3 regions of the Sphingopyxis sp. 550A genome follow, and region 2 is predicted to be linked to each of the others. Evidence: riboswitches for the same ligand, from Rfam matches in the RefSeq annotation. Region 2 holds a riboswitch; each other region holds the start of a gene.
What was found. A riboswitch is a leader RNA that binds a small molecule or an ion and turns the genes downstream of it on or off. The one in region 2 is predicted to bind glycine.
Positions count from the first base shown of each region.

Region 1: it holds a riboswitch for glycine, as region 2 does, so the genes downstream of both, ACVENA_RS04890 (S41 family peptidase) here and gcvT (glycine cleavage system aminomethyltransferase GcvT) in region 2, are expected to answer to the same signal.
Region 3: it holds a riboswitch for glycine, as region 2 does, so the genes downstream of both, ACVENA_RS04875 (L-serine ammonia-lyase) here and gcvT (glycine cleavage system aminomethyltransferase GcvT) in region 2, are expected to answer to the same signal.

Region 1 is NZ_CM131615.1:1,031,267-1,039,090, reverse strand. It holds gene ACVENA_RS04895 (hypothetical protein) at 1-1,788, shown strand, start outside; gene ACVENA_RS04890 (S41 family peptidase) at 1,984-5,238, opposite strand; glycine riboswitch at 5,339-5,430, opposite strand; gene ACVENA_RS04885 (Lrp/AsnC family transcriptional regulator) at 5,459-5,950, opposite strand; gene ACVENA_RS04880 (TonB-dependent receptor domain-containing protein) at 6,157-7,824, shown strand, end outside.
Region 2 is NZ_CM131615.1:3,002,631-3,010,454, forward strand. It holds gene gcvPB (aminomethyl-transferring glycine dehydrogenase subunit GcvPB) at 1-869, opposite strand, end outside; gene gcvPA (aminomethyl-transferring glycine dehydrogenase subunit GcvPA) at 902-2,260, opposite strand; gene ACVENA_RS14440 (glycosyltransferase family 2 protein) at 2,264-3,082, opposite strand; gene gcvH (glycine cleavage system protein GcvH) at 3,122-3,493, opposite strand; gene gcvT (glycine cleavage system aminomethyltransferase GcvT) at 3,497-4,630, opposite strand; glycine riboswitch at 4,684-4,791, opposite strand; glycine riboswitch at 4,792-4,889, opposite strand; gene ACVENA_RS14455 (NAD(P)H-binding protein) at 4,949-5,593, opposite strand; gene ACVENA_RS14460 (deoxyguanosinetriphosphate triphosphohydrolase) at 5,661-6,833, opposite strand; gene ACVENA_RS14465 (SPOR domain-containing protein) at 6,830-7,824, opposite strand, start outside.
Region 3 is NZ_CM131615.1:1,022,985-1,030,808, forward strand. It holds gene polA (DNA polymerase I) at 1-1,007, opposite strand, end outside; gene purT (formate-dependent phosphoribosylglycinamide formyltransferase) at 1,243-2,424, opposite strand; gene ACVENA_RS04855 (methylated-DNA--[protein]-cysteine S-methyltransferase) at 2,535-3,011, shown strand; gene ACVENA_RS04860 (GFA family protein) at 3,027-3,599, opposite strand; gene ACVENA_RS04865 (SgcJ/EcaC family oxidoreductase) at 3,600-4,022, shown strand; gene ACVENA_RS04870 (VOC family protein) at 4,050-4,442, opposite strand; glycine riboswitch at 5,112-5,199, shown strand; glycine riboswitch at 5,203-5,265, shown strand; gene ACVENA_RS04875 (L-serine ammonia-lyase) at 5,286-6,683, shown strand; gene ACVENA_RS04880 (TonB-dependent receptor domain-containing protein) at 6,894-7,824, opposite strand, start outside.

The DNA of each region.
Region 1 (7,824 bases), 2.0 Mb from region 2:
AAGCGGCGGATCATCAATGCCGCCGATGGTGAGATATTCGACGGCAGCTCGGATGCTGTCACCGGAAGCCAGCTTTATGCCGTCAAGCAGGACATCGCAGACACCACCGACCTGATCGACGGCGTCGAAGATCGCGTCCTCGACCTGGAAATTGACGCTTTTTATACCGACGGCCGCCTGTCTCGCCTTGAGGACAGCGGCGTGGGCGGCGGCTACGCGATCGGAGAAAACGCCATTGCCGTCGGGACGGACGCCTCCGCCGACAGCGACGAAGCCGTCGCCATCGGCATGGGCGCCACCGCGCAGGACGGCAAGGCGGTGTCGATCGGGTCGCAGAATATCGCCTCGGGCAACGGCGCGGTCGCGATCGGCGATCCCAATGTCGCGACCGGCACCGGCGCGGTCGCCGTCGGCGCCGACAACACGGCCACCGGCACCGGTGCGGTGGCGCTGGGCAATGCTTCGGTCGCGAACGGCGCCAGCGCATTGGCGCTGGGCGACCAGGCCAATGCACAGGGCCGCGGAACCGTCGCGCTGGGCGAACTGACGCAGGCGACGGGACAATCGGCCGTGGCGCTGGGGCAACAGGCGCAGGCGATCGGCGACAACAGCATCGCCATCGGCGGCGGCGACACGCTGACGACGCGCGCGATCGGTGCCAACAGCATCGCCATCGGCGGCCAGGCGCTGGCGAACGGGGCCGACAGCATCATGCTGGGCAACCGCGGCGGCGCCGGGGAGGACGCCGTGGCCATCGGCGCGGGCGCCTTTGCCAGCAGCGACCGTTCGGTGGCGCTGGGCGACAGTGCGACGGCCTTTGCCGAGGGCGCGGTCGCCATCGGCGCCAATTCGACCGCAACGCGCGCCAACACCGTGTCGGTGGGGTCGGCGGGCAATGAGCGGGCGATCACCAATGTCGCCGCCGGCACCACCGATACCGACGCGGTGAACGTCGCGCAGCTCAATGCCGCGCTCGCCGCACAGGGCAATGCGGCGGCGGCCGCGCAGACCACCGCAACCACCGCGCTCGCCAACGCCGCGGCGGCACAAGGAACGGCCGATACGGCGCTGGCCAATGCCGCGACCGCGCAAACGACCGCCGATACGGCGCGCACGGAAGCCGCCGCGGCCCAGACGACCGCGACGACGGCGCTGACCAACGCCGCGGCCGCGCAGACGACGGCAAACACGGCGCTCGCAGGCGCGACCGCCGCACAGGGAACGGCGAACACCGCCCGCACCGAAGCGGCGGCGGCGCAAGGCACCGCGAACACCGCGCTCGCCAATGCCGCCACCGCCCAGACCACGGCAAACGGCGCACAGGCAGCGGCGACAACGGCGGTCCTGCGCGGCGACACCGCGGGGGTCAGCCTGGCGGCGGCGCTCGGCGGCGGCGCGAGTTATGATACGGCGACGGGGGCGGTCAGCGCGCCGAGCTATTCGGTCGGCGGCACCGCCTATCACGACGTCGGCTCGGCGATCGGCGCGCTCGATACCAATGTTGCCGCGCTCAACAGTCGCATCGATGCGCTCAGCCTCGGCAACGACCGGCGCTTTCGCGAAGCGACCGGCGGCATCGTTACCGCGATGGCGATGGGGGGCACGATGATCGTCCCCGACAGCAATGTCTCGGTCTCGTTCAACCTTGCGACCTATCAGGGCGAGCAGGGCTTCTCCGGCGCCGCGGTGGTTCGCCTGACACCGCGCGTGTACGTCAGCGGCGGCTTTGCCGGATCGACCGTCAAGGGTACGACTGGCGGCCGGGTTGGCGTGGCCTTCGGCTTCTAGAATTGAACCCCCGGCTCCCGGCCCCGGAAAAACTGGGGCTGGGAGCGTGGGGGATTCAGCCTTGCGTCGAACTCCAACGAGTTTGCTTGGCTGTGACGCCTCACCGTCAGCACTTCGCCCGCAGCGGCGGGGTGCCCAACAACCGCCGCCCTATGGTTTCAGCCACTCGAAACCGGCTAGCGAATGGAATTCCAGTCAACCCCTCGTACCCGTAACGGATTGCACATCGCGCTTGTCAGGCCCTGGCGAAGCGTTGGGAAGCGTCCCTGGGTGCCCGGATATCTGCGTGGCGAGCAGACGCGCCGCTTCCGCAAGTTGCGGATCGTCGCCACCCAGCTTCGCATCCGCGTCGAAACCGATTTCGACATCGGGCTTCACCCCTTCGCCCTCGACGATCCACGATCCGTCAGTTGCGGCGAGCGCATATTGCGGCACATTGGTCTCGGTCCCGTCGAGCAGCGGCCCGGTCGATCCGGTGCCGATCACCCCGCCCCAGGTCCGCTTTCCATAGATCGGACCCAGCTTCGCCTGCCGCCATTCATAAGCCATGGTATCGCCGTCGGACATCGTTGCTTCGTTGACGAGCAGCGCGAGTTTTCCGGTGAACACCTGCGTGAATCCGCCCCAGGGATAGGTCGTCGGATAGTCCATTCCCTTGACATGCCCGGTCGTCAGGAAGGGGCGCAGCAGCCGGTCGATGACCAGAGGCGATCCGCTGCCGCCCAGATTGCCGCGAATATCGACGATCAGCCCGTCCTTGCGGATTTGTCCGAAATAACCGCGCGCGAACTCCGCCAGCCCCTGCGGCGACATGGCTGGGATATGGACATAGCCGATCCGTCCGCCCGACACCCGATCGACGAGGCGGCGGTTATTTTCGCTCCATTCACGATAGGCCAGCCCCTCCTGGCTGGCGATCGGCTTGACGACCAGCGTCCGCTCGCCTTTCACGCCGTCGCGGCCGATCGTCAGCGCGACCTCCTTGTCCGCCTTGCCGATCAGCGCCTCGAACGGGTCGGTGCGGGCATCGAGCGCACGACCGTCGATCGCGAGCAGCCAGTCGCCGACCCGCACTTCCTTGCCGAGCGCGCCGAGCGGCGAGCGATAGAGCGGATCGACGGGGTCGCCCGCATAGATATGGCTGATGCGCCAGCGCGCTTTCGCGGCGTCGAAGACCCAGACCGCGCCGAGCGCCGCCGACCCCGGCGTCGCGGGCTGCCATTCGTCGCGCCCATCGATATAGGCATGGCCGACGTTCAGTTCCGACACCATGCGCCCAATGACCTCGGTCAGGTCGCCCCGGCTGCCGATGCGCGGCAGATCGGCGCGATAGCGCGCGCACAGCGCCGCCCAGTCGAAGCCGTGCATCTTCGCGTCGTAGAAGAAGTCGCGGTAGCGTCGACAGACCTCGTCGAAGACCGCGCGCCATTCCTCGCGCGGCGCGATCGTTCCGGTGAGGCGGCCGATGTCGAGCTTCCTCGCCTTGCCGCTGGCGGTATCGAGCAGCGCATAATCCTTCTCGCGCCGCGTCACCGCAGACGCGCTCCAGGGCAGGAAAGCCACCGCATCGACGCGATCCGCGACGGTGCGCGTTTCCTTCTTCTCGAACGAATAGGCGCTCAGCCGATAGGCATCGTCGTCCGCGATCGCCGCCGAATAGACAATATCGTCCTTGCCGACGGTGAAGGCGTCGATGTTCGCGCTCGCGATCGGCGTCGGCGCGAGGCGGTCGATCAGCCCGTCGAAATCGATCGTCGCGAGCGGCGGAACGGTTTCGTCCTTGCTCGCGGTCAGGAAGGGATCGGGTAGCCCTGCGCGAAGCGGCAGGATGGCGATCGAGCGCTGGCGCGGCACCTGGAAATTCCACTCGCGCCCCTCGAACCGGCCCCGGAACTGGCGGTCGGTCAGCGCATAGAGATAATTGCCGTCAGGCGAAAAGGCCGGCTGCGACATGTTATAGAGCGGATCGCTCGCCGCGAAGGTCTTGCCGGTCGCAACGTCGAGGATCTGTACTTGTCCCATATCGGCTGGGCCGAAGCGCGTGTAGGCGAGATAGCGGCTGTCGGGCGACCAGGCATAATCGTTGACGAAGACGCTGCCGCTGCGCCCGGCCTCGCGCATCGCTCCGCTCGCGACATCGACCAGATAGATTGCCCCGTCCTTCCCCGACAGGGCGATGCGCTTGCCGTCAGGCGCCCATTGCGGCCGCGAGAAGCGATCATGGTGACCCGAGGTGAGTTGCCGCGCGGCACCGCCGTCGGCAGACGCGATCCACAGTTCCTCCTCGCCGCCTCGGTCGGAGACATAGGCGATCCATTTGCCGTCGCTCGACATGGCGGCCTCGCGCTCCTGGGCGTCGGAACTCGCGGTTACGGCACGGACCGGTGCGTCGCCCGCGGCCAGATCGAATATGTCGCCCCGCGCCACGAAGAGCGCGCGATCGCCATCGGGCGTCGGGACGAAGCTGTCGATCGCCTCGCCATAGCGCGCGAAGCGCGGACGCGCCTGCAACGCATCCGACGAGACCCGGATCACCTGCTGCTCGGAGGCACCGGTCGCCGGATCGAAGCGCCAGATGCGGCCGTCGACCTCATAAACGATGGCTCCTGCGCGATCGGCCGACGCCCATTTCGCGTCGCTCTCGTGCCGCGTGAGCTGCTCGGCCTCGCCGGTTGCCGGATCGGCGCGGAACAGGTTCATCGCCCCGTTCCGGTCGGAGAGAAAGAAGAGGCCCTGCCGTGTCCACATCGGGTCGCGTTCGGTCGCATCGGTCCGGGTGAGCTGCCGCGCCGCGCCGCTCGACCGATCATAGATCCACAGGTCCTGCGCCCAGCCGCCGCGATAATGTTTCCAGGTTCGGAAATCGCGCGACCAGGGCGAATAGAGGATCTGCGTTCCATCGGGCGAGAAGACCCCGGCGCCGGCGCGCGCGGTGCCGGCGGGCTCGATCGTGCGCGTCGCCAGGCTGACGGTATAGAGGTTGCTCTGCGACAGCATCGCCGCGTCGCGCATCGACCGGATGAGGATGGCGCTCCCATCGGGCGTCCAGCCGACCACCTGATTATCGCTGCCCCAGCGCGTCGACAGCCCCTTGCGCGAGGGTGCGCTGGTCAGACGCCTTGCCTCGCCCCCGTTGGCGGGCATCACATAGGCCTGGTCGTCGCCATCGATGCGCGCGGTGAACGCCAGCATTTTGCAATCGGGCGAGAATTTCGCGAAATATTCGGGGCCGGGGGTGCTGGTCAGCCGCCGCGCTTCCGCCGCCGTTCCATCCTGTAGCCACAGATCGCCCGCAAAGCTGAAGACAATCCGCGATCCGCACACATCGGGATAACGGAGATAAGGATCGGCGGGGTCGGGCGCCTGCGCGGAGGCTGCGGTGGCGACGCCGCTGAGCAGTGCGGCGACGATGAAGCGCTGGCGCGCACGATCTTTTGAAAAGAAGTTCACGAACAAAGCCCCTCCCGAGCAGGTATCAGGGCCCCATCTGTCCGTGTGCCTGAGATCGTTATCCCGTCGGCGGACGCCTGCGCGCCTCTCTCCAGATTCCATGCGCCGGATGGTCCTTCGTGCCTGAGAGTTTCCGGGGCGGTTGCTCCTTCGGCGGCCTGCGCGAGGCAGGCTCTCTCCCATCCGACTCGCTCAGGATGACGCGGCGTCCGTCCGCTTGTCAAGGCCTTCCGGCGCTCTCCAGCACCCGCAGCGCCGTGGGCCGGTCGATCACGCTGCGCAGGACGAAGGAACTGCGAATCCGCGCGACATTCGGCAGGCTCGACAGCTCCTGCCGATAGGTTTCGTCGAAGTCGTGCAGCGACGGGACATGCACGAGCGCGAGGAAATCCACGTCGCCCGAGACGAACCAGCATTTCGACACCGCGCTGCATTTCTGGATCGCCGCCTCGAAGCGATCGAGCGCGTCGTCGGACTGCGACACCAGCTCCATCTGCACCAGGACGAGGATGCCGAAACCCAGCCGGTCGAGATCGAACTGCGCCGTATATCGCTCGATCACGCCATGGCCTTCGAGCAGCCGGCGCCGCCGCGCCGCGGCGTTGCTCGAAAGCCCCACCGCCTCGCCGATCGCGACATCGCTCGACCGCGCGTCCGACGCCAGGATATGCATGATTCGATAATCTAACCGATCAAGCTCAAGTGTTTCCATATTTTCCATAATAATATCGTATCACGACGATATTTCATTCCACAAGCCAATTTGGCACCGAAATTTGGTGGGATCGGCAAGGCCGATGAATGCTAGGTGTCGGTATCGGGGAAAATCAGCAAGCTCATTGCATAAACCGGACATTAGGGGGCCAGTCCGCAAACGGAAGCCAATCTGCAAGGTCCGATCAGGGAGGAGGGATCAACATGCGATTCAATTTTCATGGCGTGTCGTCGGCGGTTTTGATCGCGGCGCTCGCCCATTCGGCCGCGGCGCAGGCTCAAACCGCCGATGCGGACACCCGCGACGGCGACGCCGCAGAGGTCCGGTCGGCCGATAGCGCGACCGATACCGGCAGCAAGGAGGCGGAAAGCGACATCGTCGTCACCGGCTCGCGCCTGCCGTCGGAATTCTCGACCACCGCGCCGGTGCAGGTGCTCAAGGCGGACCGGGGCGCCGTGCTCGGCAATGCGACCGCGGCGGAGATCGTCGCGCATGCCACCGCCGCGGCAGGCACGCAGCAGATCAACAACCAGCTTTCGGCGACCGGAGCCGGCGGATCGGTTGTGCTGGGCGGCGCCAACGTCAATACGATCAGCCTGCGCAACATGAGCGCGACGCGGACGCTGACCCTGCTCAACGGCCAGCGGATCGCCCCGTCGGGAACCGGAAGCCAGGTCGCGCCGGTCGATTTCAACGTCATCCCCTCGGTCGCGCTCGACCGGATCGAGGTTCTGACCACCGGCGCCTCCTCGGTCTATGGCTCTGATGCGATCGCCGGGGTGATCAACGTCATCACTCGCAAGGGCGGCGACGGGCTCGAACTCGGCGGCTTCGCCCGCCTCCCCGAAAAGCACGGCGGGCGCTATGTCCAGGCGAACGCCTTCTGGGGCCGCAATTACGACAATTTCTACGTGACCGCGGCGCTCGAATATGACCAGCAGTTCGAGCTCGATCTCAAGGATCGGCCCCAGACCGCGTGCCGGCAGGATTTCGTCTACGATCCGACGAGCGGCGAGCGCGTCGACGCCCGCGACACTTCGGGCAACTTCCGCTGCATCAACCACAATCCGAACGGTATCTTCTTCGATCAATATTGGTACGGCGGCGCCTTCGTCTATGATCCGACGCAGGCGAACGGCCCCTATCCCCCCGCCGCGCTCGGGCTGCAGGATCCCACCAATCCGGCCCTTGCGCCGCTGCTCGACTGGGTCCGCGCCAACCGCGGCGGCTTTCCCGACACCTATCCCTATTCGCCCAACACCAGCCGCGCCTATGACGAGGCCGACTCCATCTCGCCCTATCGCCGCATCAACGCTTATGTTTCGGCGGGCGTGAACGTCGGCGACAATTCGGAGCTCTATTTCAGCGCGCTCTATTCGAACCGCCATTCGCAATCGAACGGCTGGTATTTCCTCTACCCCTTCCTGTCGGCGACCAACCCGAACAACACGGTCGGGGAGGCGCTGATCATCGCGAGCGGCGGCAATTCGTCGGGCGACGTCGGCCCGCAGATCGTCCGGCCGTTCCGCGCCGAGCAGAAGGTCGATTTCTTCCAGTCGACCGTCGGGCTGCGCGGCAAGTTCGGCGGGGGTGTGCTGCGCAACTGGAATTACGACATCAGCGCCCGCTTCGGCCTGTCGCGCGGCACCTATGGCCAGACCTTCTATTATCAGGATCGGCTCAACGCCGCGACGGCGCCCGGCATCGCGTGCGACCCCAGCCTGATCACCATTTCGGGTCCGACCGAATGCGTCTCGATCCCCTGGCTGACCAAACGCTTCCTCGTCGATCAGGACTGGACCGACACCGAACGCACCTTCCTCGAAGGCTATGAGGAAGGCCATACCAAATACGACCAGTTCGCCATCGAG
Region 2 (7,824 bases):
CCACCGTGCGGGGTCGAGAAGGTCTTGTGCAGATTGATGTGCATCGCGTCGACGCCTAGGTCGCCGGGGCGAACACGCCCGACGATCGCGTTGAAATTGGCGCCGTCGCAATAGACATAGCCGCCCGCTGCATGGACCGCATCCGAAATCGCCTTCATCTCGCGCTCGAACAGGCCGCAGGTGTTGGGGTTGGTGATCATCACCCCCGCGACGTCGGGCCCGAGCCGTGCCTTGAGCGCCGCGAGGTTGACGCGGCCCTCGCCGGTCGCCGGAATATCCTCGACGGTGAAGCCCGCGAAGGCGGCGGTGGCGGGGTTGGTGCCGTGCGCGCTTTCAGGGACGAGGATGACGCGGCGGTCCTCGCCGCGCGCTTCCAATGCCGCCTTGATGCAGAGGACGCCGCAAAGCTCGCCATGCGCGCCCGCCTTGGGCGACATGGCGACGCTGTGCATCCCGGTGAGCGTGATCAGCCACTCGGCGAGTTCGTGGATCACCGCATAGGCGCCCTGCACCGTTTCCTGCGGCTGGAGCGGGTGGACGTCGGCGAAGCCCGGCATCCGCGCGACCTTTTCATTGAGGCGCGGGTTGTGCTTCATCGTACAGCTTCCGAGCGGGAAGAGGCCGAGGTCGATCGCATAATTCTGCCGCGACAGCCGCGTATAGTGGCGCACCGTTTCGGACTCGCTGAGCCCCGGCAGGCCGATCGGCGCCGAACGCGCGAGCGCGCCGAGGTCGGCGGCGGGCGCGGCCTCGTCGAAATCGACGCCGGTCGTCTCGCTGCCGCCGATCTCGAAGATCAACGGCTCCTCGAGCATCAGTGCGCGGTTGCCGGTGAAGGTCGTCGTATCGTCGACGCCGCCGGCGTTCATTTCGGGGCGCCACCCGGCGCGGTTGAGCGCGGTCATGCCAGCACCTCCTTCAGCGCCGCGGCAAAGGCGGCGATATCCTCTTCGGTCACCGTCTCGGTCACCGCGACGACAAGCCCGTTCGCGAGCGCGTCATTGTCCGGGTAGAGGCGGCCAAGCGAGACGCCGCCGAGAATGCCCTTCTCCGCCAGCTCATGGATGACGGGCCGCGCCGCCTTCGGCAGGACCAATGTAAATTCGTTGAAGAAACCGCCGTTCAGCAGCGATACGCCCGGCACCTTCGCGAGTTCGGCGGCGGCGGCCTTGGCGCGGCCATGGTTGATGCCCGCCAATTGGCGGAGCCCCGCCTCGCCGAGCAGGGTCATATGAATGCTGAACGCCAGCGCACAAAGCCCCGAATTGGTGCAGATATTGCTCGTCGCCTTTTCGCGCCGGATATGCTGCTCGCGGGTCGAGAGGGTCAGCACGAAGCCGCGCTTGCCGTTGGCGTCGGCGGTCTCGCCGCAAAGGCGGCCCGGCATCTGGCGGACATATTTGGCCTTGCAGCCGAACAGTCCCAGATAGGGGCCGCCGAACTGCAATCCAACGCCGATCGCCTGCCCCTCACCCACGACGATGTCGGCGCCCATTTCGCCCGGCGCCTTGATCAGGCCGAGCGCGACGGGCTCGGTCACCACCGCGATCAGCAGCGCGCCCGCAGCCTGGCAGGCGCCCGCCAGCGCCGCCATGTCGTCGATGCGGCCGAGGATGTCGGGATATTGGACGACGACGCAGCTCGTCTCCTTGTCGACCGCCGTCGCGAGCGCGGCCCAGTCGGTGCCGACCTCAAGCGCCGGATCGCCATCGACGAGCACATCGCCGGTATAGTTCGCCATCGTCCGCGCGACACTGCGATAATGCGGATGAAGCCCGGTCGAGAGCAAAGCCTTGCTGCGCCGCGTGACGCGCCGCGCCATGACAATCGCTTCCCAGCAGGCGGTCGAGCCGTCGTACATCGAGGCATTGGCGACGTCGGTGCCGAGCAGGCGCGCGACCTGGCTCTGGAACTCGAACAGCATCTGCAGCGTGCCCTGCGCGATTTCGGGCTGATAGGGGGTGTAGGCGGTCAGGAACTCGCCGCGCTGGATCAGATGATCGACGCTCGCCGGGACATGGTGGCGATAGGCGCCTGCGCCGAGGAAGAAAGGCCCGTCGCCCGCCGCCATGTTCCGCCGCGCGAGCGCCGCCATATGGCGCTCGACCGCGAGCTCGCTGGCATGGTCGGGAAGCCCGGCGATCGTGCCGTCGAGCCGCGCTTCGGCGGGCACGTCGACGAACAGATCGTCGATCGACGCCGCGCCGACGGCGGCGAGCATCGCCGCGCGGTCGTCGCTGGTAAGGGGAAGGTAACGCATGAACTACTCCGTGGAAGAGGCGGAATGGACAGAGAAAAGTTGAGCGAGGTCGGGAAGCGACCCCTGGAAGATCGCGGGGCCGCTGTGCGTCGTGCGCACCCACGGCGCGAGCCAGATGCGAAAGCCCGCATCGCGCGCGCGGCGGCAAAAGGCATAATCGTCGGACAGCAATTCACGGCTGTCGGGGTCGATCATCGGCAGGAAGAAGCTCGGCTCGCTGTCCGCGACGCCGTGCGCGGCGCGCTCGCCGGGGTCGGTGCGGAAGGCAAGCTCGGGGTGCCGCGCGCCAAGCCCATCGAGCACGTCGCGGCGGATCAGCATCATCCCCGTCCCGGCTCGCGTCAACTCGACGAGGTCGGTCAGCGCGAACCGCTGGTCGCGATGCAGGAAATGCAGCGCGAACTCGCCGCCGAAGCGCGCGAGGTCGCCCGGATCGTCCTTCGCCATCCCACGCTCGACCGCGCGTGCGACGTTGGACCAGTTGACCATTCGTCGCGGGCAAGCGGCGGCAAGGATCGCGCAATCGTCCCGCTCGCGCATCGCGGCCAGCATCGAAAAGACGTCGTCAGCCGCGAAATCGATATCGGCGTCGACGAACAGTAGATGGGTGGAATCGCTGGCGCGGAAGATCGCCGCCAGCAGATCGCGCGCGCGCGTGATCGACGGCTGGTAAAGAATGAACTCGAAGCGCACCGCGACGCCCGCCGCCTGCGCCTTCAACGCGAGGTCGAGCGCCGCGCGGACATAGCTACCCTGCGCCCCGTCATAGATGGGCGTCGCCACCATCAGGCGGCAATCGGCGAGGGCGGCGGATGCGCTCACATCATCTCCCCCCTCCCGCAGGCGGGAGGGGAGGACAAGTCAAAGATCGGCGATGAAGGCCTTGTAGGCTTCGGCGTTCATCAGACCGTCGAGCTGGCTCTTGTCGGTCAGCGTCATGCGGAAGAACCAGCCTTCGCCCTCCGGGTCGCTGTTGACGAGCGCCGGATCCTCTTCGAGCTGGCCGTTGCCTTCGGTCACCACGCCGTCGACCGGCGCATAGACGTCGCTCGCGGCCTTGACCGATTCGACGACCGCGGCGTCACCGCCCGCGGTGAGTTCGGCGCCGGTGTCGGGAACCTCGACGAACACGATGTCGCCGAGCTGGCTCTGCGCGAAGTCGGTGATGCCGACCGTCGCGATGTCGCCGTCGACATCGACCCATTCATGCTCTTCGGTATAATAACGCGGCATCGGTCAGCCTCCCTGTTTGCGGACATAATGATGGGGAACGAAGGGCATGGCGGCGACGGTGCAAGGCACGCGCTTGCCGCGAACTTCGGCGGCGATCGCGGTGCCGGGCACCGCGTGATCGCGCGGCACATAACCCATGGCGATCGGCGCGCCGACGCTGGGGGCAAAGCCGCCCGAAGTCACGACGCCGATCTCTGTGTTGCCGTCGAACAGCTTCGCGCCTTCACGCACCGGCAGCTTGCCATCGACGAGCAGGCCCACGCGCTGGCGCGGCGGACCGTCGGCAAGATGGCCGAGAATGCGCGCGGCGCCGGGGAAATTCGCTTCCTCGCGGCGGCGCTTGCCGATCGCAAAACCAAGGTCGCCCTCGATCGGATCGGTGTCTTCGCTGAGATCGTGGCCGTAGAGGGGAAGTCCCGCTTCGAGCCGCAGGCTGTCGCGCGCACCGAGCCCGATCGGTTTCACCTCATCCATCGCGCACAGCGCGTCGGCAAAAGCCGCGAGCGCTTCGTTCGGAAGCGAGATTTCGAAACCGTCCTCGCCGGTATAGCCCGAGCGGCTGAGCGCGATCGCATGGCCGTTCCAGGTCGCCTGCGCAGCCTGCATGAAGACAAGGCCGGCGCTTTCGGGAACGAGACGCGCGAGCGCTTCAGCCGCCTTCGGCCCCTGCAGCGCGAGCAGCCCGTGATCTTCCCTGTGATTGAGGGTGACATCGTCGGGGAGATGCTCGCGCAGATGTGCGATATCGTCCCACTTCACGGCGCCGTTGACGACGATGCCGAGCTGGTCGCCCTCGTTGGTGATCATCAGATCGTCGAGTATGCCGCCATCCTCGCCGAGCAGCAGCGAATAGCGCATCCGGCCGGGCCTCAGCGCCGCAATGTCGCCGGGGACGAGCGCTTCAAGCGCTTCCACGGCGCCTTCGCCTTCAAGACTGAGCTGCCCCATATGGCTGACGTCGAACAGACCCGCATTCTCGCGCGTCCACTGATGTTCGGCCATGATGCCTTCATATTGGATCGGCATCCAATAGCCGGCGAATTCGACCATCCGGCCGCCCTTCGCGCGGTGCCAGGCGTCGAGCGGCAGCGTTGCGGTGGGAACCGCTTCCTCGCCCGTAAAGTCCGTTTCGGTCATGTCAGTCTCCCGCGGTTGACATGGCAAGGCGCGGCCCGATGCCGTCCTGTCGCCATGCCCCCTCTGTCACGGGAACCTGAGAGTTTCCCCTGCGAGAACGCAGAGTTACCCCTTCGGTGGTCCCGACGACCTTCGCCGGAACGCTTTCCAGAGTGTCCGTTCCAGCCTGCGCGGTCCGTTGACCTGAGAGTTTCCGGGGCGGTTGCTCCTTCGGTGGCGGTGCAGGTCGCCCTGCCCCGCGCTCTCCCGCGCGGCCGGCCGAATCTCCGCAAGGAGACCCGACAGACGCCCGAGCCTTGGCGTCGCCTTTTTGCGGAGTCAATCGGCGAGCGCGCGGATCGCGTCGTTTTCGTGGATATAGACGCCGGACGCCCGCTCGCCGGTCAGGGTGACGATCGCCTGTGCGACCCTTTCTGCCGGAATCGAGCGATAGCGACGCAGCGATCCATGGAGCAGCGCATCGGTCAGCGGCGCCGCGACCATCGCAATCCCCTCGCCCAGCCGCGGCGGCCCCTGACGCTCGCCGGTCAGCAGGCCGGGGCGAAGCAAATCGAGCCGGTCGAACGCCAGCGCGCGAAGATCATCCTCGACCTCGCCCTTGGTCCGCAGATAGAAATTGGAGGCTTGCGACGACGCCCCGACGCTGCTGACCGCGATCATATGCCGCGCGCCCGCCTCCTTCGCGGCCCGCGCGCAAGCGAGGGCCAGATCATGATCGACCGCCCGAAAGGCTGCCTGCGACCCCGCCTGCCGGATCGTGGTGCCGAGACAGGAGATGAGGGTCGCAGGTCGCCGGCCGGCGATGATCGCGGGCCATTGCTCGCTGGGCGCAACGTCCATCTCCGGCTGCGAATCTTGATAATCGGGCGCGCGGCGGACGAGGATCGTCGCCGCGACCGACCGCGCCACGATGCCGCCGACGAGGCCGGTTGCGCCAAGCAGCAAGATGTCGGGTGACGCCATGGGGCGATCCTAAGCTGCGCCGGGTCGGGTTGGCAACGTGGGCCTGTGGTTATTTTCGCACCGTCGATCAGGCGTGCGCCAACGCCTCCGGCACCGCCCCGCGCCCAAATATCTCCGCAAAGCGGTCAATCGCAAAGCGGTCGGTCATGCCGGCGATATAGTCGCCGATATGGCGCACCGTCGCGCTGTCGCCTTCGGGCAGGCGCGACGCCCAATCCTCGCCCATCAGGCGCGGGTCGGCCGCATAGGCGCCGAACAGGCGCGACACCACCTCCTTCGCGCCCGCCGCCGCCTCGATCTGCGAGGGATGGTGGTAGAGGTTCGCATACATGAAGCGCTTGAGGTCGCGCTCCGCCCTCGCGAGTTCGTCCGAGAAATCGCCGAGCGTGCAGCCCGCCGCGCGGACCTCGCCGACGCTCGCGACCCCGGCGGCGGCGACGTTCGCTTCGGTCGCGGCGATCACGTCGTTGACCATGACGCCGATCTGGTCGCGCACCAGTTCGCGCAGCAAGCGGTCGCGCGGCGCGCCGGGAAAGCGGCCCTCGACGGCGCGGTAATTGGCGGCGACGAACGGCTGGCCCATCAACTGGTCGAGCGTCAGCAATCCCGCGCGCAGCCCATCGTCGATGTCGTGATTGTCATAGGCGATGTCGTCGGCGACCGCCGCGATCTGCGCCTCAAGGCTGGCGTAGCTCGCAAGGTCGAGCGGAAACTCGCCGTCGATCTCGGCCAGCGCCCAGCCGGGACGACGCACCGGGCCGTTATGCTTGGCGAGCCCCTCCAGCGTCTCCCAACTGAGGTTCAGCCCGTCGAAGCGCGGATAGGGACATTCGAGCCGCGCCAATGTCCGCAGCGTATGGCCGTTATGATCGAAGCCGCCGTGATCAAACATCGCGGCCTTCAGCGCGTCCTCGCCGGCATGGCCGAAAGGTGGGTGGCCGATGTCATGCGCGAGGCACAGTGCCTCGGTCAGATCCTCGTTGAGGCCGAGCGCGCGGGCAATGCCGCGACCGATCTGCGCGACCTCGATGCTGTGAGTCAGGCGGACGCGGTAATGGTCGCCGTCGGGCGCGACGAAGACCTGCGTCTTGTGGCGCAGGCGGCGAAAGGCGATCGAGTGGATGATGCGGTCGCGGTCGCGCTGAAAGGCGTCGCGCGGGCCGCGCACGACGCGGCCGGGTTCCTCGTGGCGGCGGCCGCGGCTCTGCGCCGGATTGCTGGCGCAGGCGGCGACGCTCATTTGACCGGGTCGACGCTCTGGCCGGCGTCGCTGTTGAACAGGAATCCGTCGCCGCCCGCCTTCTTGTAGTCGCCGAGCCAGTCCTGCGCCGCCGCGCGATCCTTGAACGGCCCGACGAGCAGGCGCCGCGTCTTGCCCCATTCGGTCGTCGCGGCCGATTTGCCCTTGAACAGCGCGGGGTTCTTCTTCGCGAACTTGCCATAGTCGAACGCCAGCGCCTTGGCATTGGCGCCGGTCGCGATCTGCACCCAGATGCGCGCGGGATTCGCTTTCTTTTCGGCCGCTTCGGCCTTGGCTTTCGCGTCGGCTTCGGCCTTCGCCTTGGCGGCCGCCTCTTCCTTCTCGCGCTTCGCCTCTTCGGCGGCGTCGGCGCGCTTCTTGTCCTCGCGCAGCTTGGCGAGCGTATCGGCACCGATCGCATTGTCGGGCCGCGCCAGTTCCTCGGGCGGAATCTCGATCGAGCTGGCGATAGCGGCGAGCGAGGCCAGCGGCGCCTCGGGCGTCACCGCGCTTCCCGCCGGGGCGATCGAAGGCGGCGGCGTCATGGGAACCGCCGCCGGAGCCGGCGCGGGGCGTCCGACGTCGGCGATCGAAAAGCCGGGACCGACGGGGGTCGACGACTGCACGGGATTGGTGCCGATCGGGGCAACGGGCGCAGCCGTGGAGGGGGCAGGCGCTGACGAAACGGGGGCGGGCGGCGTGGCGATAGCCATTTCCGTCCTTGCGGGAACCGGCGCCGGACTGCCGGCGGCGGAGGGAGCGGGACTATGCGCGGCGGGAGGCTGCGACGCGGGCGGAGTTGCCGCTGGAACGGGTACCGCGGATGCTGCCGGGCGCGGCGCCGGCGAAACGGCCGGCACGGGTTTCGGCGCCGGTTTCGAAGCGGGTTTCGGCATGGCCGATGCTGGCGGCTTACTTCGTTCCGCCCTTTTGCCGGTTGTGACTGCGGGCGGAGGCGTCGGAGCCGGCGTCGCGGCGGCGACCTGCACCG
Region 3 (7,824 bases), 2.0 Mb from region 2:
TCGTACAGCGTGCGGTCGATCGCGGGCCATGCCGGGAGGGTCGGCGTCGAGGGAGCGGCGGACGCCGCAGCGGGCGCGGCGCCCGCGCGCGGCAGCGTCGGCGGGCCGCTCGGCGCGACGCCATTGTCGAGCTTCGCCGACAGCGAGCGAAAGCCGTGCTCGTCGAGGAACAGCTTGAGCGGCCCCGGCGGGATCGCGCCGAGCTTGAGGTCATCGAGCGGGTCGGGGAGGGGGCAGTCGCGCTTGAGGTCGACGAGGACGCGCGACAGTTCGGCCATCGCGCGATGCTCGATCAGATTGTCGCGCAGTTTGCTGGCCTTCATCGTCTCGGCGCCGTCGAGCGCGGCGGTGAGATTTCCATATTCCTGAATGAGCTTGGTCGCGGTCTTGGGACCGACCCCGCGCACACCGGGGACGTTATCGACGCTGTCGCCCATCAGCGCGAGCACGTCGCCGACGAGGTCGGGGGTGACCCCGAATTTCTCGTTTACCGCTTCCATGCCCAGCCGGACGTTTTTCATCGTGTCGAGCATGTCGACATGCGGCGAGCCGTCCGTGGGTTCGCGGATGAGCTGCATCAGATCCTTGTCGGAAGAGACGATGGTGACGTCCCAGCCCTCGCGCACCGCGGCCTCGGCATAGGAGGCGATCAGGTCGTCGGCCTCGAACCCCGCCATCTCGATGCACGGCAGCGAGAAAGCGCGCGTCGCGTCGCGGATCAGCGGGAATTGCGGAACCAGGTCCTCGGGCGGCTCGGGGCGGTTCGCCTTATACTGGTCGTAGATGTCGTTGCGGAACGACTGGCTGCTATGGTCGAGGATGACGGCAAGATGCGTCGGCCCGTCGGCGTCGTGCAAATCCTTCGCGAGCTTCCAGAGCATCGTCGTGTAGCCATAGACCGCGCCGACGGGCACCCCGTTCGGGTTCGTCAGCGGCGGCAGGCGGTGATAGGCGCGGAAGATGTAGCTGGAGCCATCGACCAGATAGAGATGATTCTTCTCGGACATGGCGCGGGGTGTAGCAGGGGGATGCGGGGCGGCCTAGCTATGTCCGTGCGAGGCGTTGCAGTTGCTTTGAGGTGGAGAGCGGACATCCTTATCTTCGTCATTCCCGCGAAAGCGGGAACCCAGAGCGTGCGTCGGCTGACCCTACGCTGGGTTCCCGCTTTCGCGGGAATGACGAAGTTATGAGATACAGAATGTTGCTTAATCAGTCGAAAAAACGCCGAACGGTGCGGCGGGTTTATCCCTCATAGTCGATCTTCAGTTTTCCCGCCGCTGCCGCCGCAATCGCACGCGCCTCGTCGGTCGTGCCGCCTTCGACGCGGGCGAGCGCGATTCCCATGCGGCGATACGGGCGCGTCACCGGCTTGCCGAAGATGCGGACATCGACATGGGTGTTCGCGTCCGGCGGAACCAGCGCCTCGGTGAGGCCGGTGATGGTGAAGTCCGCCGCGTCGCGGTCGGCGAGCAGCACCGCATTGGCGCTCGCATGCGGCACCGTGATGGCGGGAATCGGCAGGCCGAGGATCGCGCGGGCGTGGAGGTCGAATTCGGACAGCGATTGCGACACGAGCGTCACCATCCCCGTATCGTGCGGGCGCGGGCTGAGTTCGGAGAAGATGACCTCGTCGCCCTTCACGAAAAATTCAACCCCGAAGATGCCGTGGCCGCCCAGCGCGTCGACGACTTTGGCGGCCATTTGCTGCGCGGCGGCGAGCGCGGCGGCGGACATCGCCGCGGGCTGCCAGCTTTCGCGATAATCGCCACGGTCCTGCCGATGGCCGATCGGCGGGCAGAAGCTGACGTCGTCCTTGTGCCGTATCGTGAGCAAAGTGATCTCATAATCGAAATCGACGAAGGCCTCGGCGATCACGCGCAGCCGGTCGCCGCGCATACCGGCGGCCGCATAATCCCACGCGGCGTCGATGTCCGCGGCGTCCTTTACCGTGCTCTGGCCCTTGCCCGACGACGACATGACCGGTTTGACGACGAGCGGAAAGCCGACGCGCGCCGCGGCGGCGGCGAGTTCGTCGCGGCTCGTCGCATATTCGAAGGTCGAGGTCGCGAGGCCGAGTTCGCTCGCGGCGAGGTCGCGGATCGCGTCGCGGTTCATCGTGAGCTGCGCGGCGCGCGCCGACGGGACGATGTGGAAGCCCTCGGCCTCGAGTTCGACCAGCACCTCGGTGCGGATCGCCTCGATCTCGGGCACGACATGGTCGGGGCGATGCTTCTCGATCGCGGCGCGGAGCGCGTCGCCGTCGAGCATCGGAAACACCTCGCGTTCGTCGGCGACCTGCATCGCCGGGGCGCCGTCATAGCTGTCGCAGGCGACGACGTGACACCCGAGCCGCTTTGCCGAAATGGTGAATTCGCGGCCGAGCTCGCCCGAGCCGAGGAGCAGGATTTTGGCGGTGGGGGTCATGGCAATCTTTCCGTCGAGGTTGGGCGCAAGATTCGGGACGCGTCGCGGCGTCGCCCCTGCCATAGGAAGCTCATCGCTAAAGCGCGACAGCGAATGACAGGATCGAACTTATGACGCACGCTTTCAAAACCATCTGGTCGCCGGTCGGCGAATTGACCCTCGTCGCCGATGCCAAGGGGCTCGCCGCGATCCTGTGGGAGAAGGACCGTCCGGGCCGCGTCCGGCTGGGACCGCTGGCCGAAGAGCCGGAACATCCGGTGCTGGTCGAGACCGAACGCCAGCTCGGCGAATATTTTGCCGGCAAGCGCCGGACGTTCGACGTGCCCCTGTCCTTTTCGGGCAGCGATTTCCAGAAGCAGGTATGGGAGGCGCTGCTCACCATTCCGTTCGGTGAGACCCGCAGCTATGGCGAGATCGCGCAACAGGTCGGGAGGCCGACCGCATCGCGCGCGGTCGGTGCTGCCAATGGCCGCAATCCGATTTCGATCATCGCGCCCTGCCACCGCGTCGTTGGATCGACGGGCAAGCTGACCGGCTTCGCCGGCGGGCTCGACGCGAAGAAATATCTGCTCGAACTTGAGCAATAGGCCGCGCGCGACTGCTTATTGCGGCCAGCGATCGGTGTCGCGATCGGGATGCTGGTGGTTGCTCGCCCTGATCGCCCCGACATAGGCGGCCATCGTCTCTTCGGTCGTGCCTTCAGCCTTCAGCGGCAGATCCTCGAAAACGGGGAGCCGGGCTTCGAGGCCGAACTGGACCTTGGGCTGAAACCGCTCGGGCTCGTCGAACGATCCGGTCGTGAGGTTGATATGCCTGCTCTCGTGATAGTCGTAGGTGAGCGGCGTTCCGCAGTCGCGGCAGAAACCGCGCGCGGCCTTGTCCGAACTGGCAAAGGTTGCCGGCTGCCCGCGCGTCCAGGTGATCGCATCGCGTGGAACGCCGATCAGCGCGATGAAAAAATTGCCCGCTGCCTTCTGGCACATGCGGCAATGGCAGATATGCGAGGTGTCGAGCACCGCGGTGATGTGCCAGCGCACCGCGCCGCACTGGCAGCCGCCCGAGGCTTCGGTTTCGATCCTGTCCATGACTGCGACTCGCTTGTCGATTTCGCCGGGAAGATAGGATAGGGCAATGGGCGTTGCGCCGTCGAGCCGCTCGACCGTCAGGAGGGTCATATGGTTCAGGAAGAAGGACCGGCGAGTATCGCCGCGCGATTTGCGGACGCATGGAACCGGCACGACATGGCGGCGTTCGCCGCGCTGTTCCATGTGGACGCGAGCTTCGTGAATCGCTTCGGCACCTACTGGCGCGGGGTGGAACAGATCGTCGCGGGCCATGCCCCGATCCACGAGACGATCTACAGCGATTCGACGCTGACCAACGAGATCGCCGACGTCGATCCGATTTCGGCCGATGCCGCGATCCTGCACATGTGGTCGCGGCTGAGCGCGGGCGCGGCGCATCCGGCGGGGCCGCATCGGGTCGACACGATGATTCTTGCGGTCGTGACCCGGCGCGATGGCGCATGGCAAATCCAGGCGCTCGAAAATGTGACGCTGGTCAACCCGCGGACGGGTGAGCCGATATTGCGCGATTGAGCCGCCGTTCGCTCTGCTGGCGTCTGCTCAGCTTTGCGGCGCTCCGAAATAGACGAAGCTCATCTTGTTGCCTTCGGGGTCGCGGGCATAGGCGCCATAAAAGTCCGGCCCATAAAGTGGGCGCGGACCGGGATCGCCTTCGTTGGTGCCACCACAGGCCAGCGCAGCGGCATGGGCCGCGTCCACCGCCGCTTGGCTTTCGCATAGAAAACCGGGCATGATTCCGTTGCCGGGAGCCGCCGCCAACCCGTCGTTCGGCTTGCCGATCCAGACGCGCTGTTCGCTTGGCATCGCATAGCAGCAAGCCTGGTCGCCATAGTCGACCTCCAGCCGCCCGCCGAGATGCGGCATGACCGCATCATAATAGCGCCGCGACCGCGCCATGTCGTTGGTGCCGATGGTGATATAGGCGATGGGCATGGCTCACTCCCACTCGATAATTCAGCGTGGTGTAACGCATTGGAAATGCGACAGAAAAATATTTAGTCTGAAATGACCGAGTAGCAGTCCGTCAAAAAAGCTACGCTCATGAAAAAATAAGGAGAAATTTCGCGATTCAACCAAATCCCTATTTCGAGATATATCGGTTTGCCCGAAAATCGGGCGGAACTCTGCGATCAGGCACAAATTCGCGTGAATTTGCAACCGTTTCTTCTGCGGCGGCGCCCGTTTCTATTGATATTCGCCGTGCTTCGGGGGAGGCGCCTTTGGGTAGACATTGGGTCTCGACCGGACGAATCAGCGCTTTGAGAATTTGTTGTACGGGCCGCGAGTGAGCCAAGCGGCCACACCCGAAAGCGGTCAATCGGTTGAGACCGGACCACGACCTCTTCACGGCGCGCTACAGTCTATGGGATTCCGCAAAGATGCCGTTGCACCAGAGGGGTTTTCACTAACAATGGTGTGCCCGCCTTCGCGGGCACACCATTGTTATAACTCGCCAATACTTGCTATTTGAAGCCCTTCTGAAGGCAAGGAAGGGCGGTTTTGTGGCTTGCCCCGGGGCAGGCCACTCCCATGCACCTCGGTGATGTCCACTATCGGATGAAACAGAGCGTTGACACAATGATCGCCGCGCGCGATGGTCGATCCGCCGATGTGGGAGAGACCGGATATTTCCGGCGCCGAAGGAGCAACCGCCCCGGAAACTCTCAGGCAGAAGGACCATGCGGCAATGGAATTCTGGAAAGTGACGCTTAGTGCGTCCGCCGACGGGATAGCGATCTCAGGCAAGCAGACAGAAGGGGCGCTGATGTCCGGCGAATGCCGGCAGGAGAGGCGCCGGTGTCCGCACAGATTCATACGACGAATGTCGCGTTCAGCATCTTTGATCTGTTCACGATCGGGATCGGGCCGTCGAGTTCCCACACGGTGGGACCTATGCGCGCAGCCGCGCAATTCGCCCGGCTCGCGATGGGCAAAGGCCACCCTGCGCGCGTCTCTTGCGAGCTGTTCGGCTCGCTTGCGCTGACCGGCAAGGGGCATGCGACGGACAGGGCAATCCTGCTTGGATTGTCCGGCCGGCTTCCGGAAGAAATCGATCCAGATCGGGTCGAAGAGATCGTTGCGGCGATAAGGGAGTGCCATTCACTTCGGCTCGCTGACTGTTGCCCGGTCGCATTCAACGAAACAGCGGACCTCATTTTCCGGCGCGGAGAATTTCTGCCCGGACATGCGAATGCGATGCGGTTCACGGCCCGTTATGCCTTCGGTGAGGAATTGACCCGCACCTTTTTCTCGGTCGGCGGTGGCGCGATACGCTGTGAGGGCGAGGCGGAGGCACGGTCGAACGTCGCCCTTCCTTACCCGTTCGGCTCGGCGGAGGAACTGCTCGCAATCGCCCGGACCCACGGGCTTGCGATAGCCGACATCGTCCTCGCCAACGAGGAGGCGTGGCGCGCGCCGGTCGAGACGATTGCCTTCATCGATGCTGTGCGCGACGCCATGTTCGCCTGCATCGAGCGCGGGTGCCGCGGCGAGGGTGTATTGCCCGGTGGCCTCAACGTTCCGCGCCGCGCGCGGTCGCTGCACCATGCGCTGCTGGCCAAGGCCCCCTCGAACGACCCCACCAAGATCTTCGAATGGGTCAGTCTGTTCGCACTGAGCGTGAACGAGGAAAATGCCGCGGGCGGCCGCGTGGTAACTGCCCCGACCAATGGCGCGGCGGGCGTGCTGCCGGCGGTCCTCAAATATTATGAATCCTTCACCCCGGGCGCTTCGCGCGAGGGAAGCCGCGTCCTGCTCGCGACCGCCGCCGCCATCGGATTCCTCTACAAGATGCGCGCGTCGATCTCGGCTGCGGAAATGGGCTGTCAGGGCGAAGTGGGCGTCGCGTGCTCGATGGCGGCCGCAGGCCTCGTCGCCGCGCTCGGCGGCACCAATGAGCAGATTGAAAATGCCGCCGAAATCGGGATGGAGCATAATCTCGGACTGACCTGCGACCCGATCGGCGGGCTCGTTCAGATTCCCTGTATCGAACGCAACACAATGGGGGCGGTCAAGGCCATAAATGCCGCGTGCCTCGCGCTTCAGGGCGACGGCCGGCACGTCGTCCCGCTCGATGCAGTCATCGAGACGATGCGCCAGACCGGCGAGGATATGCGCTCGAAATATAAGGAAACGAGTCTTGGCGGTCTGGCCGTCAACGTCGTCGAATGCTGACGGGCTGGTAACATTCCCCGCCGGGTGCGGGCGCTGAGCGCCAAATGCGTGGCGAGGTGAAGAATATCATCGAAGCTTCAGCGTGTCAGGGCAATTCGACGGACACGGCCACCACCGGGGCCGCACGATCAAGGCCGCCCAATTCTTGGCAGCCGCTCCGAATCCATCGACGCGAACAATGGTCTGCGTCGATGGAAGGAGGGCCGGACCTCAGAATGACTGGTTGAGACGCATGAAGAAGGTGCGCCCGGTCAGATTATACTGATTCCCGGCGACCGATCCGATCCGATAGGTATAGGCATCGGGGCCGATCACCGGCGGCTTCCGGTCGAAGATGTTGCTGACCCCGGCGAGCAATGTCGTCTTGTCGAGAATCTGCCAGCGAACCGAGGTGTAGGCCGTCACATAGGCGGCGACCGACAGCTTTTCGCGGACCTCGGCGAAATCGTTCGAATTGCCGTAAATGTTTCGGCCGGCATAGGCGCCATAGAAGCGGAAATGATCCGTGCCGGGGATGAAGGCGCCCTGTTCCTCCCAATAGCGCGTGTCATCGACGCGGCCGACATAGTTGGCGCCGACGAACCAGGTCAGCTTTTTGTAGTCAAGATGCGCTTCGGCATAGCCGGTGAGCTTGGGAAAGCCCGACAGCCCGTTGCGTTCGAGTTCGGGGCTCAGCGCGTCGCGCGTGATCGAATTTTCGAGGGCGCGCGTGCCCCGGATCTCGAACCCGAGATTGGCATCGGCCCCGAGCGGGAAGCCGAACTGGAGCGCGAAGTCGATGCCGCGGGCGCGCTGCTGGGACAGGTTGATATAGCGGTCGTCGACCTGAGAAATGGCCTGCGTCACGGGATCGCGGGTGATCAGGCTGCAGAAGCTGTCACGTTGCGCGCCGGTCAGATTATAGCAGCTGTTGACGATGTTGGTGACGCCGAAGGTGTCGACTTCGTTCTTCACCTTGATGTCGTAATAATCGACCGCGAGCTGGAGGTTCGCGAAGCCCGGACGGATGACCACGCCGGCGTTGAAGTTGGTCGAGGTTTCCGCCTTCAGCCGGCCCTTGCCGCCGCCGCTGACGCCGAGGATGCCGTCGTTGATCGGCGAGAAATCGGGCGCGAAGCCCTCTGCCTGGCAGTTCTGGACG